3 regions of the Mesorhizobium sp. P2_B5 genome follow, and region 2 is predicted to be linked to each of the others. Evidence: predicted binding sites of a transcription regulator. Region 2 holds the regulator's gene; each other region holds the start of a gene.
What was found. The regulator LexA, encoded in region 2, represses DNA repair genes until DNA is damaged. The targets are predictions, from matches to a motif close to TGTTCNNNNTGTGTTCNG.
Positions count from the first base shown of each region.

Region 1 (4,960 bases), on a different contig from region 2:
GCGTTCTCACCGTCCATCTCGGCCCGCAAGAGATCGTCGCCGGCCTCAGCATCGAATTCGAGGACCATCTGACGGCGCCCGAGATCGAAGCCTGCGTCGAGCGCCTGGAGGCGCGGCTGAAGAAGGAGATGCCGGAGATCACCAGGCTGTTCGTCAAGCCGCAGACGACGGGAACCTGGGAACACAGGCGCAAACAGGTCGAGGCGGCATCGGACTAATCCTGGACCAGAAGTCCACCGTTGGCGCGGTCACCTGGTCCCGCTAAGATCACTCGACGGATTTCGGAGGAGCAACCATGAAAATCGACGGCGGGTGCCATTGCGGCGCCATCACCTACGAGGCAGAGGTCGACCCGGAAAAGACCTCGATCTGTCATTGCACCGACTGCCAGCAACTGACCGGCACGGCCTTTCGTGTCACCGTTCCCGCGTCTGAGGATCACTACCGGATCACCAAGGGCACGCCGAAGGTCTATATCAAGACAGGATCGAGCGGCGCCAAGCGCGCCCAGGCCTTTTGCGCCGACTGCGGTTCGCATCTTTACGCGACGTCGGTTGGCGACGGCCCGAAGGTCTATGGGATCAGGGCGGGAACCGCGCGGCAACGCGAGGATCTGGTTCCGACCCAACAGAAATGGCACCGGTCGGCCCTGCACTGGCTTCCGGAATTCGAGGGCATCAGCATCGTGGAGGCGCAGTAGCACCTGCCTCCCGGTTAAACGCGCCCCAAACCAGACGATGATGTGCTAGGCTCACCATCAAACGGATGGCGGGTGAAAGCGATGCTGGAAACAGACAAGATTTTTGCCGGCTCGATTCCGGAAAACTACGACCGCTATATGGTGCCGTTGATTTTCGAGCCGTTCGCCGCCGATATGGCACGGCGGGCAGCGTCCTTGTCGCCCGGCGCTGTCCTGGAAGTCGCCGCAGGGACCGGGGTCGTCACCCGCGCATTGGCGCCAAAACTGTCTCCTGGCGCAAGCTATGTCGTGACCGATCTCAACCAGCCGATGCTCGACTTTGCTGCCTCGCGGCAAGCTCCCGACAGTCGCATCCAATGGCGCCAGGCGGATGCTCTGGCGCTGCCGTTTGAAAATGCGACCTTCGATCTCGTTTGCTGCCAGTTCGGCGCGATGTTCTTTCCCGACCGCACCGCCGGCTATCGCGAAGCAAAGCGGGTCCTGAAGCCCGGAGGCCATTTCCTGTTCAACGTGTGGGATCGCATCGAGGAGAATGTGTTTGCCAATGATGTGACGAACGCTCTTGCCGAGATCTTTCCGGACGATCCGCCGCGCTTTCTCGCCCGCACGCCGCACGGCTACCATGACACGGCCCTGATCCGCAGCGAGCTGGAAAGTGCAGGCTTCTCCCGTGTGGCGATCGAGACGAGGGCCGAACAAAGCCGTGCATCGTCGCCGCGGCTTCCGGCGGTTGCCTATTGCCAGGGGACGGTTCTTCGCACCGAGATCGAGGCCAGGGATGCAGGAAAACTGCAAGCCGCAACCGACCATGCCGCAGCCGTGATTGCAGCCAGACATGGCAGCGGCGAGGTTGCGGCCAAAATTCAGGCACACGTAATCGTGGCTACGGTCTAGAGCAGACTCTAGACTAGTCGTCGCCTTCGACGACACGGAGCCTGAGCTGGCCTGTCTTGGAATCCGCCACCCGCACCCCGGGTTCGGCCTTGGCGGGCCCGCCGCCGCGCACTTCAGCGTCGCTTTCGCCAAACTCCAGCGCCTCGATCTTCTGGCCGCGTTTGGTCACCTTCGACGTCGACACCAGTATGTCGTCGATATCCTTGGCCGACTGGGTGAAATGCGTCTGCAGCCGGCGCACCCGCTCGTCGACGCGCTGAACATCTTCCATCAGCCGGATGACCTCGCCCTGGATCAGATGCGCCTGCTCGCGCATGCGGGCATCCTTGAGGATCGCCTGGATGACCTGGATCGACAGCATCAGCAGCGACGGCGAGACGATGATGACCCGGGCGCGGTGCGCCTTCTGGATGACGGCGTCGAAATTCTCGTGGATTTCGGCGAACACCGATTCCGACGGCACGAACATGAAGGCGGTGTCCTGCGTCTCGCCCTGGATCAGATATTTCTCCGAGATATCGCGGACATGGGTCTCGATGTCACGGCGGAAAGCCTGGGCGGCGACCTTCTGCAGGTCAGCGCCGTCGGCGGCGCGGATGGCGTTCCAGGCTTCCAGCGGAAACTTGGCGTCGATGGCCAGCTGCGGCGCGCCGTTCGGCATCCTGATCAGGCAGTCCGGACGGCTGCCATTCGACAGCGTCGCCTGGAATTCATAGGCGCCCATCGGCAGTCCGTCGGCGACGATCGCCTCCATGCGCGACTGGCCGAAGGCGCCGCGCGTTTGCTTGTTGGACAGGATCGCCTGCAACTGCACGACCTGGCCGGCCAGCGACTGGATGTTGCCTTGCGCGGTGTCGATGACCGCCAGCCGTTCCTGCAATTTCGCCAGGCTGTCATGCGTCGATTTGGTCTGTTCGGTCATGGTCTGGCCGAGGCGGCCGGTCATGGCGTCGAGGCGCTGGCCGATCGACTGGTTGAGTTCGGCCTGCCTTGCGCCGAACACATCGGCGATGGCGCCTATGCGGCCCTGCATCTCGGCCTGGCTTTGCAAAATGCCGGCCATCCGCGCCTCGGCGTCGCGGGCGTGGTCGGCGGCTTCCGCGGCGGCGATGGTGCGCGCCCTGGCCGACCGCCATAGGGCAACCACCAGCGCCAGGAACAGGCCGAGGAACACGATCGCGCCGAAGGCCAGCGCATGGCCGAGCGTGATCGTCGTGGCGCCAAGCCGGGCAACGGGTTCGGAAAGGATGGAGTTAAGGTCGTTCATGTCGCCAGCATAGCCGATTCGCCGGTCTGGCACAGATCAAAACGTGAACGGGCGCAAACCGCCCCGGTTGACGCTTTTCGCATGACGTCTTAGGTGAGACGCCATGTCGATCAAGCCGCTCATCATCCTTCCCGATCCCATCCTGCGCCAGGTTTCCAAACCCGTCGAACGCGTCGATGCGCCTTTGCGCAAACTGGCCGACGACATGCTGGAGACCATGTATGACGCGCCGGGGATCGGCCTGGCCGCGATCCAGATCGGCGAGCCGCTGCGCATGCTGGTCATCGACCTCGCCAAGGAAGACGAGACGCCGGCGCCGCATGTCTTCATCAATCCCGAAATCCTCGCAAGCGCCGACGCGCGCTCGGTCTACGAGGAAGGCTGCCTGTCGATCCCGGACTATTATGCCGAGGTCGAACGGCCGGCTTCGGTGCGGGTGAAATATCTCGACCGCGACGGCAAGCTGCAGGAGATCGAGGCCGAAGGCCTGATGGCGACCTGCCTGCAGCACGAGATCGACCACCTCAACGGCGTGCTGTTCATCGACCACATCTCGAAACTGAAGCGCGATATGGTGGTCAAGAAGTTCAAGAAGCTCGCCAAGGACAAGGCGCCGGGCAAGCTGGTGGGATAGGAAAAGATGCCGCTTCGCGTCATCTTCATGGGCACGCCGGAGTTTTCGGTGCCGGTGCTGCGCGCGATCGCCGAGGCCGGACACGAGATAGCAGCCGTCTACACCCAGCCTCCGCGCGCCGCAGGCCGCCGTGGGCTGGAACTGACGCCGTCGCCGGTGCAGCGCGAGGCCGAGCGGCTTGATATCGCGGTACGCACGCCGATGTCGCTGAAAAGCGAGACCGAGCAGGCCGCTTTCCGCGCGTTGCAGGCCGATATCGCGGTCGTTGTCGCTTATGGTTTGCTGTTGCCGAAGGCCATTCTGGAGGCTCCGCGGCTCGGCTGTATCAACGGCCACGCCTCGCTTTTGCCGCGCTGGCGTGGTGCAGCTCCCATCCAGCGCGCCATCATGGCCGGCGACACCGAGACCGGCATGATGGTGATGCATATGGAAGAGGGCCTGGACACCGGCCCGGTGGCACTGGTTGAAAAATGTGCCATCGACCCCGATATGACGGCCGGCGATCTGCACGATCGCTTGATGAGCATTGGCGCTACCCTGATGGTGGAAGCGCTGTCCCGATTGGAGACAAATACGCTGGCATCGACCTTGCAGGCGACTGACGGGGTGACCTACGCCAGGAAAATCGATAAATCGGAGACGCGTATTGACTGGACGCGGCCGGCTGCCGAGGTCCACAATCACATTCGCGGCCTGTCGCCGTTCCCTGGCGCCTGGTGCGAGGCCGACATTGGCGGCCGCACAGAACGGCTGAAACTCCTTCGCTCGACGCTTTCTGAAGGCACGCTTTCGGAAGGCATGGGCGAGTCGGGAGGAATTCTCGATGACCGGCTGACGGTCGCCTGCGGAACAGGCGCGGTCAGGCTGGTCGAAGTTCAACGGGCGGGCGGAAGGCCCGCCGCCGCGCAGGAGTTTCTGCGCGGGGCCAAGATCGAAAAAGGAATGAAATTCACATGAGCATGATGTCGATACGCGCGGCAACGCCGCGGGACCGCGAGGCTATCCGCCTCGTCGAGGAACACGCATTCGGCCAGCAGGCGGAGGCCGGTCTGGTCGACGCGTTGGTCACCGGCGGCGACGCCGTTGTCGAGCTTGTGGCGGAAGAAGACGGCCAGGTGGTCGGCCACATCCTGTTCTCCAGGCTGTATGTGCAGAATGGCGGCAAGAGTTTCCCGGCGGTGGCGCTGGCGCCGTTGGCGGTGGAACCTTCGTTCCACGGCTCGGGCATTGGCGGTGCGCTGATCCGCGAGGCGCATATCCGCCTCAAGGACGCCGGCGAAGTGCTCGCCGTTGTCTTGGGCGATCCGGCCTATTACGGCCGCTTCGGCTACAACCATGCGCGCGCCGAAAAGTTCGAGAGCGAATACCAGGGCGAGGCGCTGCAGGCGCTGGCCTGGGGTGACGCACCCGAAAAAGGCAAACTGGTCTACGCCCAGGCCTTTACCGCACTCGCCGCCTGAGCGGC
Region 1 is NZ_JBFUDJ010000001.1:984,316-989,275, reverse strand. Features, by position in the region: gene AC1D1N_RS05095 (cation diffusion facilitator family transporter) at 1-218, shown strand, start outside; gene AC1D1N_RS05090 (GFA family protein) at 296-700, shown strand; gene AC1D1N_RS05085 (class I SAM-dependent methyltransferase) at 782-1,594, shown strand; gene AC1D1N_RS05080 (DNA recombination protein RmuC) at 1,608-2,861, opposite strand; gene def (peptide deformylase) at 2,965-3,495, shown strand; gene fmt (methionyl-tRNA formyltransferase) at 3,502-4,452, shown strand; gene AC1D1N_RS05065 (GNAT family N-acetyltransferase) at 4,449-4,955, shown strand.
Region 1: a site for LexA is predicted at 2,894-2,911, ahead of AC1D1N_RS05080 (DNA recombination protein RmuC). Genes of this name have one in related genera too.

Region 2 (4,960 bases):
ACCACATCATCTCCATTTCCGGCCTGCACATGGCGCTGGTCGCCGGCACCATCATGGCATTGTTGCGCGGCGCCTTCGCGCTGTTTCCCGATTTCTCCTCGCGCCGGCCTGTCAAGAAATATGCCGCCGCCGCGGCGCTTGTTTCCATCGCCGCCTATCTCGTCATTTCAGGCATCGTGGTTGCCGCCGAGCGCAGCTTCATTATGCTGGCGGTCATGCTTGTCGCGGTGCTGTTTGATCGCGCAGCGCTGACCATGCGCAATCTGGCGATCTCGGCCATCGCCGTCATCCTGGTGTCGCCGCATGAGGTTGTCGGCCCGAGTTTCCAGATGTCGTTTGCCGCCACCGCCGCCCTTGTCGGCGCCTATGCCGGCTGGGCCGACTACCGCGCCGACAAGGTGAGAACGCCGCCCGCAAGGCGCTCGTTCGTCGGCTTTCTGTCGCGAAAATTCCTGCTGGCCATGGGCGGCCTCGCCATGACATCGATCATCGCGGGCAGCGCCACTTTGCTGTTTGCCATCTGGCATTTTCAGCGCGTGTCGCCACTCAGCCTGCTCGCAAATCTGGCCGTGATGCCGATTGTGTCGTTGATCGTCATGCCCTTCGCCGTGCTCAGCGCGCTGGCCATGCCGTTCGGCGCCGATGGACCGTTCCTTTATTTGATGGGCAAGGGCCTGGCGGCGATGATCGCCATCTGCGCCTGGATTTCCGAACGTTCGCCGGTCGATGCCGTCGGCCTGATCTCTATCCGCTCGGTGCTGCTGGTGGCGGTCGCGCTCGTCATCGCCACCATGGCCACCACCTGGCTGAGGCTGGCGGCCGTGCCTTTTGCGCTGGCCGGCCTGTTGACTGTGCCACAGGTGCGCACGCCCGATGTGCTCATCTCCGAGGATGCGCACCTGGTGGCCGTGCCGATCGGAGGCGGCGAGCTCGCCCTCAATCGCGAACGCTCCAACGAATTCACCACAGACAACTGGAAACGCGCGCTGAGGGCCGAAACCATAATCCCGCCTGAGATTTTCGAGGCAACGGACACGCGGTTCGATCTAGACCCGCTCGACCTGCCGCCAGGCTCGCCTTTCTATTGCACAGGCAATCTCTGCATTGCCCGGCACCTGACCGGAGCCATCATCGCGCTGGCAAAAGACCGCAACACAGCGCGGCCAGCCTGCGCTTTCGCGAGCCTGATCGTCATCGACGACGCCACTGCCTACAATCCGTGCCGCGACCCGCTGGTGCTGGTCGTGACCAAGAAGCAACTTGCCCGCGATGGCAGTGCCGCCGTCTTCTTCGACCCACAATCGGCCGCGACAGCGCCAATGATCCGTTTCGCCGTCGACAAACCCTATCGTCCCTGGCACGAGCAACGCCGCTTCTCACGCGAAGCACGCGGTCTGCCGCCTTACCAGCAGCGCGAAAAGTAAGCCGCCTCAGTAGCGCCGGATCAGGCCGACCAGCTTGCCCTGCACCTTGACCCTGTCCGGCCCGAAGATGCGGGTTTCGTAGGCCGGGTTGGCGGCTTCCAGCGCGATCGAGGCGCCCTTGCGGCGGAAGCGCTTCAACGTCGCTTCCTCTTCATCGACCAGCGCCACCACGATCTCGCCAGGGCTCGCCGTATCGGCATTGCGGATGATGACCGTGTCGCCGTCGAAAATGCCGGCCTCAATCATCGAGTCACCCTTGACCTCAAGTGCGTAGTGTTCGCCGCCCATGATCATGTCCGGCGGCACCGAGATCGAATGCGTCTGGTGCTGGATGGCGTCGATCGGCACACCGGCGGCGATGCGGCCCATCACCGGGATCGACACCGCAGAAACGGCGTCGTCATTGCCGGCCGACATCGAACGAGACGAGGAGGCCGGCTTGATCTGGCGGCCGAGACCGCCTTGCCCCTGACCGCCTTGACCGAGGCTGCCCTGGATGATGCTCGGCGAGAACTTCTTCGCCGCATTGAGGCCGGGTGCGATCGAGTCGGGCAGCCGCAGCACTTCCAGTGCACGCGCCCTGTTCGGCAGCCGGCGAATGAAGCCGCGCTCCTCAAGCGCCGTGATCAGGCGGTGAATGCCGGACTTGGACGCGAGGTCGAGCGCCTCCTTCATCTCGTCGAAAGACGGCGGGATTCCGCTCTCCTTCAGGCGTTCATGGATGAACATCAGAAGTTCATGTTGTTTGCGCGTCAGCATCGCGGCTCCCACGGGTTCTGAAACCAGAATCGGAAAAAACAAACCCAGAACAAACACTATCTGTTCCAGTTGTGTTCCGCAACCTTTTAAAGTTTAATGAATGTGTTGACGTTTTGTTCAGCGTAACATCAGGACGCTGCAGGCGGCACCCGCGGCGGCGGCCGGAGCGAAGGGCTCGCGCACGATCAAGCCGTTTGCGTCGGCCAGCATTCTCAGCATCGAGGAATCCTGGATGCCGAACGGCGTCGCCACCCGTGCGCCGGTTTCTTCGCTCACCACGGCGCGCACATAGTCTTGCCTCAGATCATTGGCCGGCATCGCGGCGCCAAGCTGCGCCGGGCGGATGTCCTGCCGGTACGTGCGGCCGCCGAGCTGCGCCAAAAGCGGCTTCAAAAACAGCTGCGAACAGACCAGGCTCGCCACGGGATTACCGGGCAGGCCGATGCACCTGATGTCGCCGAGACGCCCGAACATCAGCGGCTTGCCCGGGCGCATTGCGAGCTTCCAGAAATCGAGCTTCATGCCTTCGCCGGTCAGCACGTCATGCACGAGGTCGTGGTCGCCGACCGAAGCGCCGCCGAGCGTGACGATGACGTCCGCCTTTGCCGCGACAGCCTTTTTCACCAGTGCTGCGATCGCTTCCTTGCGGTCGGCCGCGATACCGAGATCGAGCGCGCGCGCGCCGACCGACTGCGCGGCTGCCGCGACGCCATAGGCGTTGGACGAGATGATCTGGTCGGGGCCAAGCGCACTGCCCGGCGGCAGCAACTCGTCGCCGGTTGCGATGATGGCCACCAGCGGCCGTTGCACCACGTTCAGGGTCGGGTGATTGGCCGATGCCGCCAGCGAGAGTGCTGCCGGATCGAGCTCGCGGCCTTTTTCCAGCAGGACGTCGCCTTGTGCAAAATCCAGACCACGGCGGCGGATGTTACGGTCTTTTGCGGTCGGCTCGGTGACCTCGATATGGCCATTGCCAAGGTCGCGGACATTCTCCTGGATGACGATGGTGTCGACGCCTTCAGGCAGCGGCGCGCCCGTGAAGATGCGCACGGCCTCAGCCTTGCCGACCGTGCCGTCAAAGCCGCGTCCTGCGGGCGCCATGCCGATCACCGAAAGCCGCGCCGGGGCGGATGCCACATCCTGTGCCCGCGCGGCATAGCCGTCCATGGCGGACGCGTTGAAGGGCGGCTGGGTGCGCAGCGCCACGACAGGTTCCGCCAGCACCCGGCCGGCCGCATCCGCCAGGGCGATGCTTTCACCCGGCAGCGCCGCAGCGCCTTCCAGCAGGCGCTCCAGCGCCTCGGCCACCGGAACCAGCGCCATCAGGCGCCCGCCTTGTAGTCGCCGGACTTGCCGCCGGTCTTCTCCACCAGCCTTATGCCGGAAATCACCATGGCGCGATCGGCCGCCTTGGCCATGTCGTAGATAGTCAGGCATGCCACCGAGGCCGCGGTCAGCGCTTCCATTTCGACCCCGGTCTTGCCGGTGACGCGGGCGAGCGCGGTGACCCTGAGGCCGGGCAGCGCCGCGTCCGGCTCGATGTCGACCGACACCTTGGTCAACAGCAGAGGATGGCAGAGCGGGATCAGCTCATGCGTCTTCTTGGCTGCCATGATGCCGGCGATGCGCGCTGTGCCCAGCACGTCGCCCTTCTTGGCGTCGCCGTCGAGGATCATCTTCAGGGTTTCAGGCCGCATCGAGACAAAGCCCTCGGCGACTGCCGTGCGCGTCGTCTCCGCCTTGTCGCCGACATCGACCATGTTGGCCTCGCCCTTGGCGCCGAGATGGGTGAGGGCCGCTGGCATCCTCAGACGGCCTCTGCCGGCGTCTTGCCCGTCAGAAGCAGGCGCGTTGCCGCCGCCACATCCTGTTGCCGCATCAGGCTCTCGCCGACAAGGAAGGTTTCGATGGCGGCCTTTTGCATCCTGAGGCAGTCGTCGTGGGTGAAAATGCCGCTCTCGCTGACCAGCAAGCGGCCGCCCGGCACCATGGATGCCAGCCGCTCGGAGGTTTCAAGACTGGTCTCGAACGTCCTCAGATTGCGGTTGTTGATGCCGATCAGCCGCGACGACAGTTTTAGCGCGCGCTCGGTCTCGGCTTCGTCATGCACCTCGATCAGCGCATCCATCCCGAGCTCGAATGCGGTCGCTTCCAATTCGCTCGCCAAGGCATCGTCGACGCTGGCCATGATGATCAGGATGGCGTCGGCGCCCCAGGCGCGCGCCTCGTAGACCTGGTAGGGATCGAACAGGAAATCCTTGCGCAGCGCGGGCAGCGACACCGCCTTGCGGGCGTTTGTTAGAAATTCCGGCGCGCCCTGGAAGGACGGCGCATCGGTCAGCACCGAAAGACAGGCGGCGCCGCCTTTTTCATAGGCCTGCGCCAGCGTCGGTGGGTCGAAATCGGCACGGATCAACCCTTTGGAAGGGCTCGCCTTCTTGATCTCGGCTATCAGGGCAAAGTTGCCCGATCTGCGCTTCGCCTCGAGCGCCGCGAGAAAGCCGCGCGGCGCGGCGGCATCCTTCGCCCGTGCCTTGATCTCGGCCAGCGGTATCAGCGCCTTTGCCGCCGCGATCTCGTCGCGCTTGTAGGCCTCGATCTTGCGCAGAATGTCAGCCACGGCCCTATCCGTTCGAAATCTCGACCAGCCTGTCGAGCACGCCTAGCGCCCGGCCGCTGTCGATGGCTTGTGCCGCCGCCGCCATGCCGTCGGCAAGCGTTGTTGCCTTGCCCGCCACCACCATGCCGGCGCCGGCATTCATCAGCACCGTGTCGCG
Region 2 is NZ_JBFUDJ010000003.1:220,395-225,354, reverse strand. Features, by position in the region: gene AC1D1N_RS13760 (ComEC/Rec2 family competence protein) at 1-1,424, shown strand, start outside; gene lexA (transcriptional repressor LexA) at 1,431-2,183, opposite strand; gene AC1D1N_RS13750 (molybdopterin molybdotransferase MoeA) at 2,301-3,506, opposite strand; gene moaC (cyclic pyranopterin monophosphate synthase MoaC) at 3,506-3,988, opposite strand; gene trpC (indole-3-glycerol phosphate synthase TrpC) at 3,991-4,803, opposite strand; gene trpD (anthranilate phosphoribosyltransferase) at 4,808-4,960, opposite strand, start outside.

Region 3 (4,960 bases), 230 kb from region 2:
GATGAGGCCTTCCGCAGCTTCAGTCTCGTAGCCGAGGAATTCGGTGGCCCCGGTCTGTTCGCGCACCGAAAACCACACCGTCTCGGTCGCGGCCTCGCCGGAGCCGGTCCAATGCTTGCGCGCCTCGGCCTTCTGCAGCTCCATCGCGTGGGTGAAGCCGGCAAGGTCGACCGAGATGCTGCGCTGGCGCAGCGCGTCCTGCGTCAAATCGAGCGGGAAGCCATAGGTGTCGTAAAGCTTGAATGCGGTCTCTCCGTCCAGCATGTCGCCGGCATGAAGCGTTTCAGTCGCTTCCGAGAGCAGGCCGAGGCCGCGCACCAGCGTCTTGCGGAACCTGGTTTCCTCGAGCTTCAGCGTCTCGGTGATCAGCTGTTCGCCGCGCAGCAGTTCGGGATAGGCCTGGCCCATCTCGCGCACCAGCGCCGGCACGAGCTTCCACATCAACGGCTCCTTGGCGCCGAGCAGCTGCGCATGGCGCATGGCACGGCGCATGATGCGGCGCAGCACGTAGCCACGGCCCTCGTTCGACGGCAGCACGCCATCGGCGACCAAGAAGGAGGAGGAGCGCAGATGGTCGGCAATGACGCGGAAGGACGCGACCGTCTCCTTGTCAGGCCCCTGCCCGAGCGCCGACGACGCTGCATCGATCAGGTGGCGGAACAGATCGGTCTCGAAAACGCTTTCCACCCCTTGCAGGATGGAGGCCATGCGTTCCAGGCCCATGCCGGTGTCGATCGATGGGCGCGGCAGGTCGATGCGCTCTTCCTTGGTGACTTGCTCATACTGCATGAACACCAGGTTCCAGAATTCGAGGAAGCGGTCGCCATCCTCTTCCGGGCTGCCGGGAGGGCCGCCCCAGATGTGCTCGCCACGGTCGATGAATATCTCCGAGCACGGACCGCACGGTCCGGTGTCGCCCATCGCCCAGAAATTGTCCGAGGTCGGGATACGGATGATGCGGTCGTCGGAGAAGCCGGCGATCTTCTTCCAGAAGCCAGCCGCCTCGTCATCGGTGTGATAGACGGTGACCAAGAGCTTGTCCTTGTTCAGCCCGAATTCTTTCGTGATCAGGTTCCAGGCAAGCTCGATGGCGCGCTCCTTGAAATAGTCGCCGAAGGAGAAGTTGCCGAGCATTTCGAAGAAAGTCAGGTGGCGCGCGGTGTAGCCGACATTGTCGAGGTCGTTGTGCTTGCCGCCGGCGCGCACGCTCTTCTGCGCGGTGGTGGCGCGCGAATAGGGCCGCTTCTCCAGGCCGGTGAAGACGTTCTTGAACTGCACCATGCCGGCATTGGTGAACATCAATGTCGGGTCGTTGCGCGGCACCAGCGGGCTCGAGGCCACGACCTCGTGGCCCTCCTTGCGGAAATAGTCGAGGAATGTCGACCGGATCTCGTTCACGCCACTCATCACTGCTGCCTTTTCGCGAAAACCGCCGGCACGGCCGGCGGAAACTGGTCTCTGCTTTTAGAAGATCGACTTGGCCTTTTAGCGGGCACGCCCCACCCTGTCCAGAAACACGGAATTGGGCCAATCGAGCAGCGCGTCGACCATCCAAAAACAAAAACCGCCGGCGCGAAGGCCGGCGGTTTGGAACGCGATACTAAAGAACTCAGTACTTAAGCACCGGATAATAGACTGGATTTATGGCCGAACTCTGACCATTGCCCTACATGGCGCCGGATTCTTCCTCGAAGCCGTCGTCTTCGCCGCGCTCAGGGCCGCCATTTTCGAGGAATTTTTCGGCGATCAGCCCGGCATTCTGCCTAAGCGCCAGTTCGATCTCGCGCGCCGTGTCGGGATTGTCGCGCAGGAACAGCTTGGCGTTCTCGCGGCCTTGGCCGAGGCGCTGCGAATTGTAGGAGAACCAGGCGCCTGACTTCTCGACCACGCCGGCCTTGACGCCGAGGTCGACCAGCTCGCCGGTCTTCGACACGCCTTCGCCATACATGATGTCGAACTCGACCACCTTGAAGGGCGGCGCCAGCTTGTTCTTGACCACCTTGACGCGGGTCTGGTTGCCGACGACCTCGTCGCGGTCCTTGACCGAGCCGATGCGGCGGATGTCGAGGCGCACCGAAGCGTAGAATTTCAACGCGTTGCCACCGGTGGTGGTTTCGGGCGAGCCGAACATGACGCCGATCTTCATGCGGATCTGGTTGATGAAGATGACCATGGTGTTGGAGCGCGAGATCGAGGCGGTCAGCTTACGCAGCGCCTGGCTCATCAGACGCGCCTGCAGGCCGGGTAGCGAATCGCCCATTTCGCCCTCGATTTCGGCGCGCGGCGTGAGCGCCGCCACCGAATCGACGACCAGCACGTCGATGGCGCCGGAGCGGACCAGCGTGTCGCAGATTTCCAGCGCCTGCTCGCCGGTGTCGGGCTGCGAGATCAGGAGATTTTCCAGGTCGACGCCGAGCTTGCGGGCATAGACCGGGTCAAGCGCGTGCTCGGCATCGACGAAGGCGCAGATGCCGCCCTTCTTCTGGGCTTCGGCCACAGTGTGCAGCGCCAGCGTCGTCTTGCCCGAGCTTTCCGGCCCGTAGATCTCGACGATGCGGCCGCGCGGCAGGCCGCCGACGCCAAGCGCGATGTCGAGGCCAAGCGATCCGGTCGGCACGGTTTCGATCTCGACGACCTGCTCATTGGCGCCAAGCCGCATGATCGAGCCCTTGCCGAAGGCGCGCTCGATTTGCGACAGCGCCGCGTCCAGAGCCTTTGATTTGTCCACCGCTTTGTCCTCTACAAGCCGCAAAGAATTCTGAGCCATGATACATCACCCCTTGGTCGTCAATGAAGGCCGGACAATCCGTAATCCCTGCCCAGTTTGTACCTTTTTTGTTCTCGTTTGGCAAGAGGGGTCAAATATCTGAAAAACAATCTTTATCCAGATTTGTTCTTTTTTTGTCTCATCCGTTCGTTTCTAAATGTATTCCGCATTAGGCCAAGCGGTCCGGCTGCTTGGCGCCGTCCGAATCGCTCGCCTGCCTGCGAAGCTCCGTCGCACAGCCTAGAGCAGTTCGCTGTTTCATGGAAACAGCGAACTACTCTATCTCCTTTTGACGCAATTCCGGACGGAAAACCGTTTCACACTTTTCCTGGAATTGCTGGAGGCTTGTGCGGCAGGAATAACAAAGGTCATATCGCCGGCATGGTGAAATCAGCAAGAATCCTGGCGGTGGGCGGCGCCCATATCGACCGGCGCGGCCAGGTGTCCGGCGCTTACGTACCGGCGGCGTCCAATCCCGGCACGATGCGCGAGGATGTCGGCGGGGGCGTCTTCAACGCGCTGCGCAGCCTCGCGCGGCTTGGCGTTTCGGCCTCGCTGATGTCGATGCGCGGCGGCGATGCGGCGGGCGAGACGGTGTCGCGTGCCATCGCTGAGGCCGGCATTGCCGACCTGTCGGCGGTGTTCCTCGACCGCACCACGCCAAGCTACACGGCGCTGATCGACCGCGACGGCGAGCTGATCACCGGCTTTGCCGACATGGCGCTCTACGATCTGGCGTTTCCCAAACAGATCCGCCGCTCCAAGGTGCGCGAGGTGGTCGCCGAGGCCGATGCGGTGCTGTGCGACGCCAATCTGCCGTCAGCGGCGCTGGAGCGGCTGGTGGGGCTCGCCGCCGGCAAGCCGGTCTACGCCATCGCCATTTCGCCGGCCAAGGTGGTGCGGCTGACACCGGTGCTGAAGGAGCTCGCGCAGGTCTTCATGAACCGGCGCGAGGCCATGGTGCTGGCCGGCGTCGGCGCCAATGCGACCGAGCGCGAGACCGTCGACGGTTTGCGCTGCGGCGGCCTCAGGAGTGGCGTGGTGACCGCAGGCGATGGCCCGGTGCTGGGTTTCGACGAAGCCGGCGCCTTCTTGATCCTGCCGCCGGCGCCGAGGAAGGTTGCCGACGTCACCGGTGCCGGCGACGCGCTGGCCGGTGCTACCATCGCTGCCCTGCTGCGCGGCCTGGCCCTGCGCCAGGCCCTGCGCGAAGGCGTAGCCGCTGCAACGCTCGCCATCGAAAGCGCGGACGCGGTGCCGGCCTTCACCGCCGCGACTTTTGCCGAGGCGCTGGCTCTTGTGCCCGACGCGCAGGAAATGGCATGAGGACGGCCAATTGCCATTGCCGGAGCGCGCCGTCCAAGGGGACGGGCGGCGCGCCGGGCCGGAGACCGTCATGACCCCGCAAAGCGCCCGCCCCTTCATCGACATCCACCCGCCAGTTGCCGAGGCAATCGCCGCCGGCCGGCCGGTGGTGGCGCTGGAAAGCACCATCATCACCCATGGCATGCCCTACCCCGACAATGGCGCCATGGCCGCCAATGTCGAGAAGATCATTCTGGATAATGGCGCGGTGCCGGCGACGATCGCCGTGGTCGCCGGCCGCATCAAGATCGGGCTGTCGGACGGCGAGCGCGAGTCGCTGGCCATGACCGGCGACGCCATGAAGCTGTCGCGCGCCGATCTCGGCTTTGCGGTTGCTGAGGGACGCACCGGCGGCACCACCGTCGCCGCCACCATGATCGCGGCCAATATGGTCGGCATCAAAGTGTTCGCCACCGGCGGCATTGGCGGCGTCCACAAGGGCGCGGAAAAGAGCTTCGACATCTCGGCCGACCTCGACGAACTGGCGCGCACGCCGGTCATCGTCGTCTCGGCCGGCGCCAAGGCCATCCTCGACATCGAAAAGACGCTGGAGGTGCTGGAGACGCGCGGCGTGCCGGTGATCGGCCATGGCTGCGAAACCATGCCCGCCTTCTGGTCGCGCCAGTCGCGCTTCCGCGCGCCGCTGACCCTGCACAGGCCGGAAGAGATTGCGCATTTCTACAAGACCCGGGCTGCGCTGGGGCTCGGCGGCGGCATGCTGATCGCCAACCCGGTGCCGCAGGATGACGAAATCCCGGCCGACGAGATGGCCGGCTACATCGAGGCCGCACAGAAGGCGGCGGAAGTGCAGAATGTGACGGGAAAGGC
Region 3 is NZ_JBFUDJ010000003.1:446,519-451,478, forward strand. Features, by position in the region: gene alaS (alanine--tRNA ligase) at 1-1,407, opposite strand, end outside; gene recA (recombinase RecA) at 1,667-2,767, opposite strand; gene AC1D1N_RS14935 (carbohydrate kinase family protein) at 3,149-4,093, shown strand; gene AC1D1N_RS14940 (pseudouridine-5'-phosphate glycosidase) at 4,164-4,960, shown strand, end outside.
Region 3: a site for LexA is predicted at 2,826-2,843, ahead of recA (recombinase RecA). Genes of this name have one in related genera too.